DNA from 2 places in the Methyloversatilis discipulorum genome. Region 2 is predicted to be linked to the other one. Evidence: riboswitches for the same ligand, from Rfam matches in the RefSeq annotation. Region 2 holds a riboswitch; the other holds the start of a gene.
What was found. A riboswitch is a leader RNA that binds a small molecule or an ion and turns the genes downstream of it on or off. The one in region 2 is predicted to bind cobalamin.

Region 1 (6,530 bases), 3.1 Mb from region 2:
TGTCGTACTGCTTCTGCTGCGCGTACAGCACGGCCAGGTTGTTGTAGGGCTCCGGCAGTTCCGGATAGTCCTCGGTCAGCTTCTGGAATACCAAGGTCGCTTCCGGGATCTTGCCCAGTTCCGTCAGGATGAGGCCCTTGAAGAAACGGCCCTGCGGATCGCGCGGTCGCTGCGCAAGGTAGATGTCGATCTTTTCAAGCGCCTGTTGAGGCTGCTTCAGGCGCAAGAGCTGCTCCGCTTCCTGGATGCTGTCGGCGAAGACCGGTGAGACCGATGCGCACAGCATCATCAGGCCGGCGATCAGGCTGGAAACGAGGCGGGAGGCGGAGCGGTGCGTAAAGGCCATGTGTTAGACTTTTTGGCGTGAATGCGTCGTTTGACAACCCCGGATCTTATCAAGAAGGCGTGCCGGCGTCCTGTCGTTGCGTCTGATTCGAGTACTTGCCCGCAGAGCGGGTCTTCCCCTTCGCAGCCCTCCCGATTTACGGCCAGCCATGCTCAAGATTTACAACACCCTCACCCGCGAGAAGCAGGATTTCGTTCCGATCGAACCCGGCCGGGTGCGCATGTACGTGTGCGGCATGACGGTGTACGACTACTGTCACCTCGGCCACGCCCGCGTGATGGTGGTGTTCGACATGGTGACGCGCTGGCTGCGTGCGTCGGATTATCAGGTTTCCTACGTCCGCAACATCACCGACATCGACGACAAGATCATCAAGAGGGCGGCCGAGAACGGCGAAACGATGCGCGCGCTGACCGACCGCTTCATCGCCGCGATGCACGAGGACGCCGACGCGCTGGGCGTGCTGCGCCCGGATCACGAGCCGCGCGCGACCGAATTCGTGCCGCAGATGCAGTCGCTGATCCAGCGTCTGGAGGCGAAGGGCCTGGCCTATCGCGCGGCCAGCGGCGACGTGAACTACAGCGTCCGCAAGTTCGACGGTTACGGCAAGCTGTCCGGCAAGTCGCTCGACGACCTGCGCGCCGGCGAACGCGTCGATGTGATCGACGACAAGCAGGACCCGCTCGATTTCGTGCTGTGGAAGCACGCCAAGCCGGCCGAGCCGGCCGAAGCGAAGTGGGCGTCACCGTGGGGCGATGGCCGCCCGGGCTGGCACATCGAGTGCTCTGCCATGAGTTCGCAGCTGCTCGGTGACCAGTTCGACATCCACGGCGGCGGCGCCGATCTGCAGTTCCCCCACCACGAGAACGAGATCGCCCAGAGCGAGGGCGCGCACGGCCACACCTTCGTCAATTACTGGATGCACAACGGCTTCGTCCGCGTCGACGACGAGAAGATGTCGAAGTCGCTGGGCAACTTCTTCACCATCCGCGAGGTGCTGCAGAAGTACGACGCCGAGGTGGTGCGCTTCTTCATCCTGCGCGCCCATTACCGCAGCCCGCTCAATTATTCCGACGCCCATCTCGACGACGCGCGCGGCGCACTGACCCGACTTTATACGACACTGAAGAACGTGCCGCCCGCCAGCCGTGCGCCGGACTGGTCGACGCCGGCCGGCAGCCGCTTCCGCGCCGCGATGGACGACGACTTCAACACGCCGGAAGCGATGGCGGTGCTGTTCGACCTGTCGGCCGAAGCCAACCGCAGCGGTGACGCCGCGGTGGCGGGCGAACTGCGCGCGCTGGCCGGTGTGCTCGGTCTGCTGGAACGTTCTCCGGAAGACTTCCTCAAAGGCCGTGCACAGGCTGGCGGTCTGGATGACGCGCAGATCGAGGCATTGATCGCGCAGCGAGTGGCCGCCAAGAAGGCGCGCGACTTCGCGACCGCCGACCGCGTGCGTGACGAACTGAAGCTGCAGGGCGTCATTCTCGAAGATTCGGCCGCTGGAACGACCTGGCGGCGTGCGTAACATGGAGTTTTGCAGTCGGGCATGCGTGCGATCACGATCAAATCGGCGTGGAACGGCCACAGTGACTGCGAAGGCTGCAGCATCCGCCAGTCGGTGTTGTTCGCCGACCTGGTGGAGGCCGATTTCGCCCTGCTGCACGAGCAGATAGACGACCTGGACTACCCGTCCAGCGCCGTCATCTACCACGCCGGTGCTCACGGCGACTGGCTGTTCACGCTGCGTGCCGGCGCCATTAAGCTGGTGCGCTACAGCAATGACGGCAACCAGCGCATCCTGCGCGTGCTGCGGCCGGGCGACGTGTGCGGTCTCGAAGCGCTGGTGCGTCCCGGCTACGATCACACTGCCATCACGCTGGCGCCGACCAAGATCTGCCGCATCCCGCGCGCGCTGATCGAACGTCTGAATCGGGAAACGCCGCGGCTGCAGAAGCCGCTGTTCGAGCACTGGTACGCCGCACTGGCCGAAGCCGACGCCTGGCTGGCCGAACTCGCCGCCGGCCACGCCGACGTGAAGACACGGGTGGCGCGCTTGCTGCTGCGACTGCGCACCGACGAGGCGCCCGGCCGGGCGATCCGGCTCAGCCTGGAAGACATCGGCGCCATCCTCGGCGTCGCCCCGGAATCGGCCAGTCGTGCACTCGGCTTGCTGCGCCGCAGCAACCTGCTTTCCGACGCCGACAGCCGCTACCACTGGCGCATCGACGCTTCAGGTCTCGCCGCGCTTCTTGCGGCGCACGATCAAGAAAACTGATCCAGCGTTGCCGAATGCAATGCCTTTTTCGGGCAGGACCGGCTTCGTCCGAACAATTCGCATCATTCGTGACTCTTATAGCAGACATAAGACCGCGTTATGGTTAAAGTGCGACCTCCGTGAGGATGACCGCAGGCGCAGTCGGCGGTCAGCAGGGTCCGACGCATACACCTACCCGGTGGATGCCGAGTCTGTTTCAACCGTCGAACCGGGACGGCAACGGTTACCACCGTTGTCCGATTCCGGTGGATTTTGGAGAGCGTCGCAATGAAAGTCGTCCTGTCGCCGGAGCAGCTGAACTCCGGAGAGATCCCCGTTCCGGCCTGGGTCAAAAACCGCAAGCTGGTGAAATGGGTTGCCGAGATCGCTGCGCTGACCAAGCCGGACGCGATCCACTGGTGTGATGGTTCGCAGGAGGAGTACGACCGCCTGTGTGCCGACATGGTCGCCGCCGGCACCATGCGCCGCCTGAACCCCGAGAAGCGCCCGAATTCCTATCTCGCCTGGTCCGACCCGTCCGACGTGGCGCGCGTCGAGGATCGCACCTTCATCTGTTCCGAACGCCAGGAAGACGCCGGCCCGACCAACAACTGGATGGCTCCGGCCGAGATGCGCCGGACGCTGAACGGCCTGTTCGACGGCTGCATGCGCGGCCGCACGATGTATGTCGTGCCGTTCTCGATGGGGCCGCTCGGCTCGCACATTTCGCAGATCGGCATCGAGCTGTCCGATTCGCCCTATGTCGCCGTCAACATGCGCATCATGACCCGCATGGGCAAGGCCGTGTATGACGTGCTGGGCGAGGACGGCGAGTACGTGCCCTGCGTGCACACCGTCGGCAAGCCGCTGGCCGCCGGCGAGCAGGACGTGCCGTGGCCGTGCAACGCCACCAAGTACATCGTCCATTACCCGGAAACCCGCGAAATCTGGAGTTTCGGTTCGGGCTACGGCGGCAATGCGCTGCTCGGCAAGAAGTGCTTCGCGCTGCGCATCGCCTCGACCATGGGTCGCGACGAGGGCTGGCTGGCCGAGCACATGCTCATCCTCGGCGTGCAGAACCCGCAGGGCCAGAAGCACTATGTCGCAGCCGCCTTCCCGTCGGCCTGCGGCAAGACCAATTTCGCGATGCTCATTCCGCCCAAGGGTTTCGAGGGCTGGAAGGTGACCACCATCGGCGACGACATCGCCTGGATCAAGCCGGGCAAGGACGGTCGCCTGTACGCGATCAACCCGGAAGCCGGCTATTTCGGCGTCGCCCCGGGCACCAATGACAGCACCAACGCCAATTGCATGGCCTCGCTGCGTTCCGACACCATTTTCACCAATGTCGCGCTGACCGACGATGGCGACGTCTGGTGGGAAGGCATGACCAAGACCCCGCCGGCGCACCTGACCGACTGGCAGGGCAAGGACTGGACGCCGGAAATCGCCAAGCAGACCGGCGCCAAGGCCGCTCACCCGAACGCCCGCTTCACCGTGGCGGCCACCCAGAACCCGGTGATCGACCCGGCCTGGGACGATCCGGCCGGTGTGCCGATCTCGGCCTTCATCTTCGGCGGTCGTCGTTCGACTACGGTGCCGCTGGTGACCGAGGCGCGCAACTGGATCGAAGGCGTCTACATGGCAGCCACCATGGGTTCGGAAACCACCGCTGCGGCCGCCGGCCAGCAGGGCGTGGTGCGCCGCGACCCGTTCGCCATGCTGCCCTTCTGCGGCTACAACATGAGCGACTACTTCGCGCACTGGCTCAAGCTCGGTCAGAACCTGTCCGCACAGGGCCAGGTACTGCCGCGCATCTTCTGCGTGAACTGGTTCCGCACCGACGAGAACGGCAAGTTCGTGTGGCCGGGCTTCGGCGAGAACATGCGCGTGCTGAAGTGGATGCTGGACCGCGTGGCCGGCGGTGCCGAAGGCGCCGAGCACTTGTTCGGCACCAGCCCGCGCTACGAAGACCTGAGCTGGGCCGGTACGGAGTTCAGCCGCGAACTGTTCGAACGCATCACCTCGATCGATGTCGCGGCCTGGCAGCAGGAAATCGCGCTGCATGAAGAACTGTTCGACCGTCTGCGGCAGGGGCTTCCGGACGCACTGTCCGCCGTCAAGGCACAGATTGCACGACAACTGGCAGCCGCCTGACAGGCCGTTCTCTTGCTCGAAACGGAAAAGGCCCGCGCTGTGCGCGGGCCTTTTTCATTTGTCTGTCCGTCGGGCTTGACCAAGTTGCAGCGGATCGCCTACCCTCGAAAAAGTTCAGGTGCCCCGCGCGTCCTTCTTCGCGCAGGGTGAAACGGGAAGTCGGTGCGCAGACCACGAACGGTCTGTCATTCCGACGCTGCCCCCGCAACGGTAGGCGAGTCGTAGCGCCCCACACAGCCACTGTGCCCATGCACGGGAAGGCGGAGCGCATATTTCCCTCGCAAGCCCGGAGACCGGCCTGGACGGGAGCATTCCGCTCCTTCAAGACCGATGGTTACGGTGGGTGACCGCGGGACGCATGCGTTCGTCCGCCTGCATCCGGTTCATGCCGGACGCATCGACTTCACCTGTGTTCTCCGCGCTGCCTGTCCGCATTCCATCGGATTTTCCATCTGCCGGCGGGGGTTGCTGGCGATTGCGGAGATTCGCATGCGTAACGTATTGACTTCACTTCTCGGACTGGCGCTTGCCAGCGCCGCCCAGGCCGGGCCTTTCGCACCGGCTGCCGGGCAAGCCGGCTCTACCGCCATTCACAAGGACGACGCGTCCATCGTGCAGTGGGCCACTGGCTGGCAGGACTACCGTCCGAACGAGGCTGCCGGTGCCGTCGCCACGACCTGGCGTACGCCCGAAAAAGCGCTGGGCGAGGCGGTCGGCGATTCCTACGACATCGTGTCGCTGGGCAACGGTGGCACCATCACGCTGACTTTCGACGGCTACATTGTCGACGGCGAAGGCGCGGATTTCGCGGTGTTCGAGAACAGTTTCAGCGCCACTTTCCTGGAACTGGCCTTCGTCGAAGTGTCGTCGAATGGCACGGATTTCTTCCGTTTCCCGGTCTATTCGTTCACGCCATCCGCCGTGAATGCTTTCGGTTCGGTCGATCCGACCAATATCGACGGTTTCGCCGGCAAGTATCAGCAGGGCTGGGGCACGCCCTTCGATCTGGCGCTGCTGGCAGGTACCGACGGACTGGACATCGATCGCGTCACGCATGTGCGACTGGTCGATGTGGTGGGCAACGGGACCGAGTTCGACGATTTCCCGCTCGCCTACGGCGGTCCGAACCGGATTTACGACCCCTACAACACGACCGGCAGCCAGGGTTTCGACCTCGATGCGATCGGTGTCATGAACTTCGCCGCTGCGGTGCCCGAGCCGTCGCAGATCGCACTGTTCGCCGCAGGCCTGGGCCTGATCGCACTGCGTCGCCGCCGCGCCTGAGCCGAACGCTTACCTTCAACCATGGGCTGCGCGCGGCGCGGCTACCGACAGGACATTGCTTATGAAGACCTCTTCACTCCGTACCCTGCTTGCCGTCGCTCTGGCGACGCTGGCCGGACAGGTCGCCGCGGCGACCGTCACTTTCGAAGATCTGGCACTGACACCCGAAAGCCACTTCTTTCCTGAAACGACCACGACCTTCGGCAGCGGCGGGGCGACCTTCAACCACGACTACACCGAGTGGTTTCCCGGCTGCTGCCATTCCGGTTGGGTGTATTCGAACCGGACCGACACCACCACGGCCGGTCACCTGAATCAGCACAGCGCATTCACCGGTATGGGTGCGAATGGTTCGTCCAACTACGCCATCGCCTACTTCGGCGCACCGGTTGTCGAGTTCGGTACCGCTGTGCAGGTGGGCAGCGCATCGTTCACCAACACGACCTATGCGGCGCTGTCCATGCTGAATGGCGACAGCTTTGCCAA
Region 2 (6,530 bases):
AGTGCGGCGACCACCGTGGTCTTGCCCTGACCGGACGCGGGCGCGGCTACCATCAGCGCCGGACAGCGACGGACTGCGGAAGACAGGCTCACCACTCCAGCCCCGGCATCGCCTTCACGCCGGCCTTGAAGGCGTGCTTCACCATGGTCATGTCGGTCACCGTGTCCGCGACCTCGACCAGCTCCGGCGGCGCCGCGCGGCCGGTCACGATGACGTGCTGCATGGTCGGCCGCGCCTGCAGGTCGGCGATGACGGTGGCGACGTCGAGGTAGTGGTACTTCAGCGCGATGTTCAGTTCGTCCAGCACCACCAGGCCGATGGCCGGGTCGCGCAGGAAGCTGCGCGCCTGTTCCCAGGCCGCTTCGGCGGTGGCGACGTCGCGCGCGCGGTTCTGCGTTTCCCAGGTGAAGCCCTCACCCGACACATGCCACTGCACGTCCGGCTGACGGCGATAGAAGGCTTCCTCGCCAGTGTCGGAACGCCCCTTGATGAACTGCACCACGCCCACCTTCATGCCGTGGCCGAGCGCGCGCGCGACCACACCGAAGGCGGCGCTGGACTTGCCCTTGCCGGTGCCGGTATTCACCACCAGCACACCGCGCTCGACCTGCGCCGCGGCAATGGCCTGGTCCACCACGTCCTTCTTGCGCTTCATGCGTGCTTCATGGCGTTCGTCAAGATCGCTCATCACATCCTCCACTCATTCTGTCCTCACGCCGGCACGAAGTAGCGCCGGCCATCGTCGCGCAATTCCTTCAGCGGATGGCAGAAGGCGCGCGACAGCACCTCCGCCTGCAGTACCTCGTCGACCGGCCCGCATACCCATTCGCCGCCGCCGGTCAGCAGCAGCGCGCGGTCGGCGAAGCGCAGCACCTGGTTCAGATCGTGCAGCACCGCCACGACTGCCCGCCCTTCGTCGCGCGCAAGTCGTGCGAACAGCTCGAGCGTTTCGATCTGGTAGTCGAGATCGAGGTGGGTGACCGGTTCGTCCAGCAGACAGACCGGCGCCTGCTGCGCCAGCAGCGCGGCGATCGCCACGCGCTGCCGCTCGCCGCCGGACAGCGTGCGCACCTCGCGCAGTTCGAAGCCGCGCAGCGACACCGCCGCCAGCGCGGCCAACGCGATATCGACATCGGCGTCGCTCTCGTCGGCCCAGCGGCCGATGTGCGGATGCCGGCCGACCAGCACGGTGTCGAGCACGGTGGAGGCGAAGTGGTCCTCCTGCGACTGCGCCAGCAGCGCCCGCCGCTTCGCCAGATCGCGCGCAGGCCAGTCGGCGAGCGCGCGGCCGGCCAGCGTCAGCGTGCCGGCGGCAGGCGGACGCAGCCCGGCCAGCGTGGTGAGCAGCGTCGACTTGCCGATGCCGTTGCGGCCGACGATGGCCAGCAATTCGCCCGAACGCACATCGAGGTCGAGCCCGGTGCACAGCGCGCGCCCGGCCACCGACACATCGAGTTCGCGAGCGCGCAGGATGGCGTTATCGCTCATCGGTGGCGGTTCAGCAGGAACAGGAACACCGGCACGCCGAGCAGCGCGGTCAGCACGCCGACCGGTAGCTGGGCCGGCGCGATCACGGTGCGCGCCGCCGTGTCCGCCAGCAGCAGCAGCGTGGCGCCGGCCAGTGCACTGGCCGGCAGCAGCAGGCGCTGGTCGTTGCCGAAAGCGAGCCGGATCAGGTGTGGCACGACCAGACCGACGAAGCCGACCGACCCGACGGTGGTGACCGCGATCGCGGTCAGCGCCGACGCTAGCAGATAGACGACCAGACGCAGACGCGCCACCGGCACGCCCAGCACCTGGGCCGTGCCATCGCCGCGCGCCAGCAGGTTGAGGTCGCGCGCCAGCGGCGCACAGGCGACCAGGCCGGCGACCAGCGCGCCAACCGCGACGCCGGGACGGCTGGCCGTACTGGCGTCGCCCATCAGCCAGAACAGCATGCCGCGCAGCGATTGTTCGCTCGCCACCGCGAGGATGAAGGACACCGCCGCGCCACAGCCGGCCGACACGATGACGCCGGTCAGCAACAGACGGGTCGGCGTGCGGCTGCCCTCGCCGTGCGCCAGACCGAACACCAGCGCCATCGCCGCCAGCGCACCGGCGAAGGCCGAAAGCTCGAGCAGCAGGCCGGCGGCGCCGACCAGCATGGCGAGCAGGGCGCCGACCGCGGCGCCGCCGGAAATGCCCAGCACATAGGGATCGGCCAGCGGATTGCGCAGCAAGACCTGCATCAGCGCGCCGGCCAGCGCCAGCAGGCCACCGCAGGCGGCCGCCGCCAGTGCGCGCGGCAGGCGCAGCGAGCGCACGATGTCACCCGCCATACCGGCGTCGCCGCCGGTCGCGATCTGCCACAGCTCGGCCGCGCTCACCGCCACGCTGCCCACCGCCAGCGCCAGCGCGAAGGCCGCGCCCAGCGCCAGCAGCAGCGCCGGCAGCACCCAGACACGGCGCCGCTGCGCGCGCAGTGCGACAGGCGACGGCAGGGTGGTGGCGGGCGGGTGGCTGCTCATCGCGTGAGTTTACCGATCAGCTCGGCCGCGTTCAGAACTGCGGCGTGTAGCGCAGGCCGGCGAACACGCTGCTGCCGGCCATGTTGTAGCCGAACACGGTGGTGTAGTCCTTGTCGGTCACGTTGTTCACGCGCGCTTCAAGTGCCACCTCGGGTGACAGCTTCCAGACGGCGAACAGGTTTAGCAGCGTATAACCGCCGAGCCGGCGCGTTTCGTCGGCGTTCGAGTAGCGGTCGCCGGTGGTCTGGATCTCGATGCCGACGCGGCCGCGCATCATGTGCTGGATGACGCGCAGCTGGCCGGTCTGCACCGCGCGCCGCTGCAGCCGGTCGCCGGTGTCCTGGTCGGTCGCGTCCAGCAGATCGATCGAGCCCTGCAGCTCGGTATGGCCGAACAGATAGGTCGAGCCGTCGAAAGTCAGGCCGCGCAGACGCGCTTCGCCGACGTTGCGGGCTTCGGACACACCGGGCGACACGGTGACCGTGTTGATCAGGTTGCGCACCTTGTTGTCGTAGGCGGTCAGCGCCGCGCGCGAGCCCTTGCGCTGCCACACCACGCCGGCTTCCTTGTTGCGCGACGACTCCGGCGCCAGATCCGGATTGCCGAAGCCGGGGAAGAACAGCTGGTTGAAGGTGGGCAGGCGGAAGGCGGTGCCGTAGCCGCCGTGCAGCCGCCATTCATCGGTCAGCCGGTAACCGTAGGCGACGTTGCCGGTGGTCTTGTGCTGCGAGCTGGTGCTGTAGCGGTCGTGGCGGGTGTTCAGCTGCAGGCTGTGGCGGTCGATGGCGCCGGACCAGCCGAGCTGCAGCGAATCGATCTTGCGTTCGGTGTCGATGTTCACCGCGGTCGGCGTGGTCGACAGCACGTCCTGCTCCAGCCGCTCGACACTGCCGAACAGCGTGCCCAGAGGCAGCTTCACGCGTGCTTCGAGCGCGTGGCTGTACTGCTCGGTGCGGAAGTGGTTGCCGAGCGGCGAAGTGCGCGCGTAGCTGATGAAGTCCTCGACCGAGCGGCCGCTGCGCAACGTGGTCGACACGGCGTCGTTCCACGCGTGGGTCAGGTAGACGCTCGCGCTGTCGTTGTCGAAATCGTTGCGCGTGTTCGGAAAGCTCAGCCCGGAATCGAATTCGTTGTAGCCCTTGCTGGCCAGCGCACTGACGCCGATCTCGGTGCCGGCGTGCGGCGTGAAGCTCAGGCTGCCGCTGAAGTTCTGGTTCAGATAACCGTCATGGTCCGGGTTGTAGGCGCGACGCGCCACCGACACGCCTTCGTTGATGCGTGGGTTGGTCGAACTGAAGCCGCGGCTGCTGGTCACGCCGGCACCCAGCGCGAAGCGCCAGCGGCCGTCGCCGCCGCGCAGGCTGGCGCTGCCTTCGGACGTGCCGTAACTGCCGCCGCCGGCGAACACCTCGCCCTGCAGGCCGTCGTCGCCGCGGCGGGTGAAGATCTGGATCACGCCACCAATGGCGTCGGCGCCGAACACGGCAGAGGCCGGACCGCGCAGCACTTCGATGCGCTCGATCTGCGACAGCGGCAGGTACTGCAATGAAGCCGTGCCGCTGGAACCCGAGCCGACGCGCACACCGTCGATCAACACCACGGTCTGGCGCGAGTCGGTGCCGCGGATGAAGTAATCGACGCTGGCGCCGGCACCGCCGTTGCCGCTCATCTGCACGCCCGGCTGGCGCGCCAGCAGTTCGGTCAGCGTGGACTGGCCCGCCGCCTCGATCTGTTCGCGATCGATGATGCTGACGTCGGACAAGGTGTCCGACACGCGCTGTTCGACGCGGGTGGCGGTGACGACGACCGGCTCCAGCTCATGCGTCTGGGCGGAAACGGAGGAGGAAAGAAGGCCGGCGCCGGCAAGCAGCGCGGCGACCGTGGTACGGCTGTGCATTGTTATGTGCTCCCTGCAGCCATCGCCCGTCCCCGAACGACGGCAGTCTCATGAAGTCATGGCACAGGGGACAACAACGCAGGCAGCCTGCAGCGGGCCGCATCCGTCGCGATGCCGCACCCCGGGCATGACCGCTCGTGCATTCGTGGCCGGTATCCGGGCTCGCAGCTGCGACGACGGGCGGAGTGCCGCGTGTCGCGATGCACGGCCTTCCCAGGCGCGGGGCCCAGTGGCATGAACGTGCATCGAATCTGCTTACCGTTGCGGGGGCAGCGCAGGCCTTGCGAGCGGGGCTCGCTCACCTGCTTCCCGTTTAACCCTGAACCGCGGTACAGGGCACCTCGAACGCAGTGCCGCAGCAGCGGCACCGGCGCGCACGATACCACCGGGCGGCGGAAGGCCCAAACCGTCGGGCGGTATCGAGATCCAGAGCAGGTTTCGGCCGCATCGCGGCCACGGCCGCTCCCGCAGAAGTCAGGCGCGCCAACGCTGAAGACGGGGTGTCCCGACCTTGGGAGCGTTCAGCGGAAACCGCACATCCGGTCGACGTCGATCTCCGCCTCGATGCAGTCGGCCAGCCGGTCGAGGCTGGTTTCGCGCAGCGCCTGCAGGTCGAGCGGCTCGGCCGCGTCGAGGCCGGCCCAGGCGAGCAGTGCGGCGCACGCTTTGGGCGCGTCGAACAGTCCGTGCAGATAGGTCGCCATCAGCTGCCCGTCGGCCGAGCGGGCACCGTCCGGGCCATGCGCCAGTTCGACCGCCGGCCGCGCCAGCGCCGGGCCTGTGCTCACGCCCATATGGATTTCGTAGCCGCGCACCGGCTCGCCGCCCGGCTGCAACCGGCCTTCGACGACGCGCAGCTGCTTCTCCGCCTCCAGCGTGGTGTCGTAGTCGAACAGGCCGAGGCCGGCGACGCTGCCCGGTGCGCCTTCCAGACCCTGCGGGTCGTGCAGCGTGCGGCCCATCATCTGCATGCCACCGCAGATGCCGAGCACCCGGCCGCCGTAGCGCAGGTGGCGGGCGATCTGCGCATCCCAGCCGTGCGCGCGCAATGCGGCGAGGTCGCCCTGCACGCTCTTGCTGCCAGGCAGGATGACGAGGTCGCAGGCGGGCAGCGGTCGGTCCAGCGGCACGAACATCAGGTCGACCTGAGGATGCGCGCGCAGCGCGTCGAAGTCAGTGTGATTGCTGATGCGCGGAAATACCGGCACGGCCACGCGCAAGCTTGCGGCCTCACCCGCAGCAATCTGCTGCGTCTGTATCGCGTCCTCGGCGTCGAGGTGCAGACCTTTCAGCATCGGCAGCACGCCGAACACCGGCAGACCGGTGCGCTGCTCCAGCCACTCCTCACCGGAGCGCAGCAGCGCGCGGTCGCCACGGAAGCGGTTGATGACAAAGCCGCGCACCAGCGCGCATTCGTCGTCGGACAGGCAATCCAGCGTGCCGACCAGGTGGGCGAACACGCCGCCGCGGTCGATGTCGGCGACGATCACGACCGGACAGCGGTTGGGCAGCGCGAAACCCATGTTGGCGATGTCGCGATCGCGCAGATTGATTTCCGCCGGACTGCCGGCGCCCTCGACCACGACGAAGTCGTACTGCGCGGTGAGCCGCCGCCAGGACTGCATCACCGCGTCCATCGCGACGCGCTTGTAGTCGTGGTAGGCACGCGCTTCCATATTGGCCAGTGCGCGGCCATGCACGATGACCTGGGCGCCGGTGTCGGAATTGGGCTTCAGCAGCACCGGGTTCATGTCGGTGTGCGGCGCCAGCCCGCAGGCCTGCGCCTGCAGCGCCTGGGCGCGGCCGATCTCGCCGCCGTCGGCGGTGACCGCGCTGTTCAGTGCCATGTTCTGCGGCTTGAACGGCGCCACCCGCACACCGCGCCGGTGCAGGCTGCGGCACAGGCCGGCGGCGACAGTGCTCTTGCCGGCGTCCGACGTGGTGCCCTGGATCATCAGCGCGTGGGGTGTCGCCGCGCTCACGGATGCGCACCCAGCTTGTCGCGCAGCTGCGCGGCGGCGCGTTCGCTCGCCACCAGCACCAGCTTCATCATCGCCCGCGTGGCGCCGACGAAGAGCTTGCGCAGCGTGCGCTCGTCCAGCGTTTCGAAATCAATTTCGGCGAGG

Region 1: linked by a shared signal. The riboswitch ahead of METFAM1_RS0100465 (PEP-CTERM sorting domain-containing protein) and the one ahead of METFAM1_RS0114855 (TonB-dependent receptor domain-containing protein) in region 2 are both predicted to bind cobalamin.

The regions. Positions count from the first base shown of each region.
Region 1 covers NZ_AZUP01000001.1:89,999-96,528, forward strand. Annotated here, with positions in the region: gene METFAM1_RS0100445 (nuclear transport factor 2 family protein) at 1-346, opposite strand, end outside; gene cysS (cysteine--tRNA ligase) at 495-1,874, shown strand; gene METFAM1_RS0100455 (Crp/Fnr family transcriptional regulator) at 1,896-2,624, shown strand; gene METFAM1_RS0100460 (phosphoenolpyruvate carboxykinase (GTP)) at 2,892-4,760, shown strand; cobalamin riboswitch at 4,860-5,076, shown strand; gene METFAM1_RS0100465 (PEP-CTERM sorting domain-containing protein) at 5,250-6,044, shown strand; gene METFAM1_RS0100470 (DUF4465 domain-containing protein) at 6,106-6,530, shown strand, end outside.
Region 2 covers NZ_AZUP01000001.1:3,177,553-3,184,082, reverse strand. Annotated here, with positions in the region: gene METFAM1_RS0114875 (cobyrinic acid a,c-diamide synthase CobB) at 1-53, opposite strand, end outside; gene cobO (cob(I)yrinic acid a,c-diamide adenosyltransferase) at 89-688, opposite strand; gene METFAM1_RS0114865 (ABC transporter ATP-binding protein) at 712-1,488, opposite strand; gene METFAM1_RS0114860 (FecCD family ABC transporter permease) at 1,485-2,507, opposite strand; gene METFAM1_RS0114855 (TonB-dependent receptor domain-containing protein) at 2,539-4,404, opposite strand; cobalamin riboswitch at 4,535-4,763, opposite strand; gene METFAM1_RS0114850 (cobyric acid synthase) at 4,926-6,359, opposite strand; gene METFAM1_RS0114845 (ATP-binding domain-containing protein) at 6,383-6,530, opposite strand, start outside.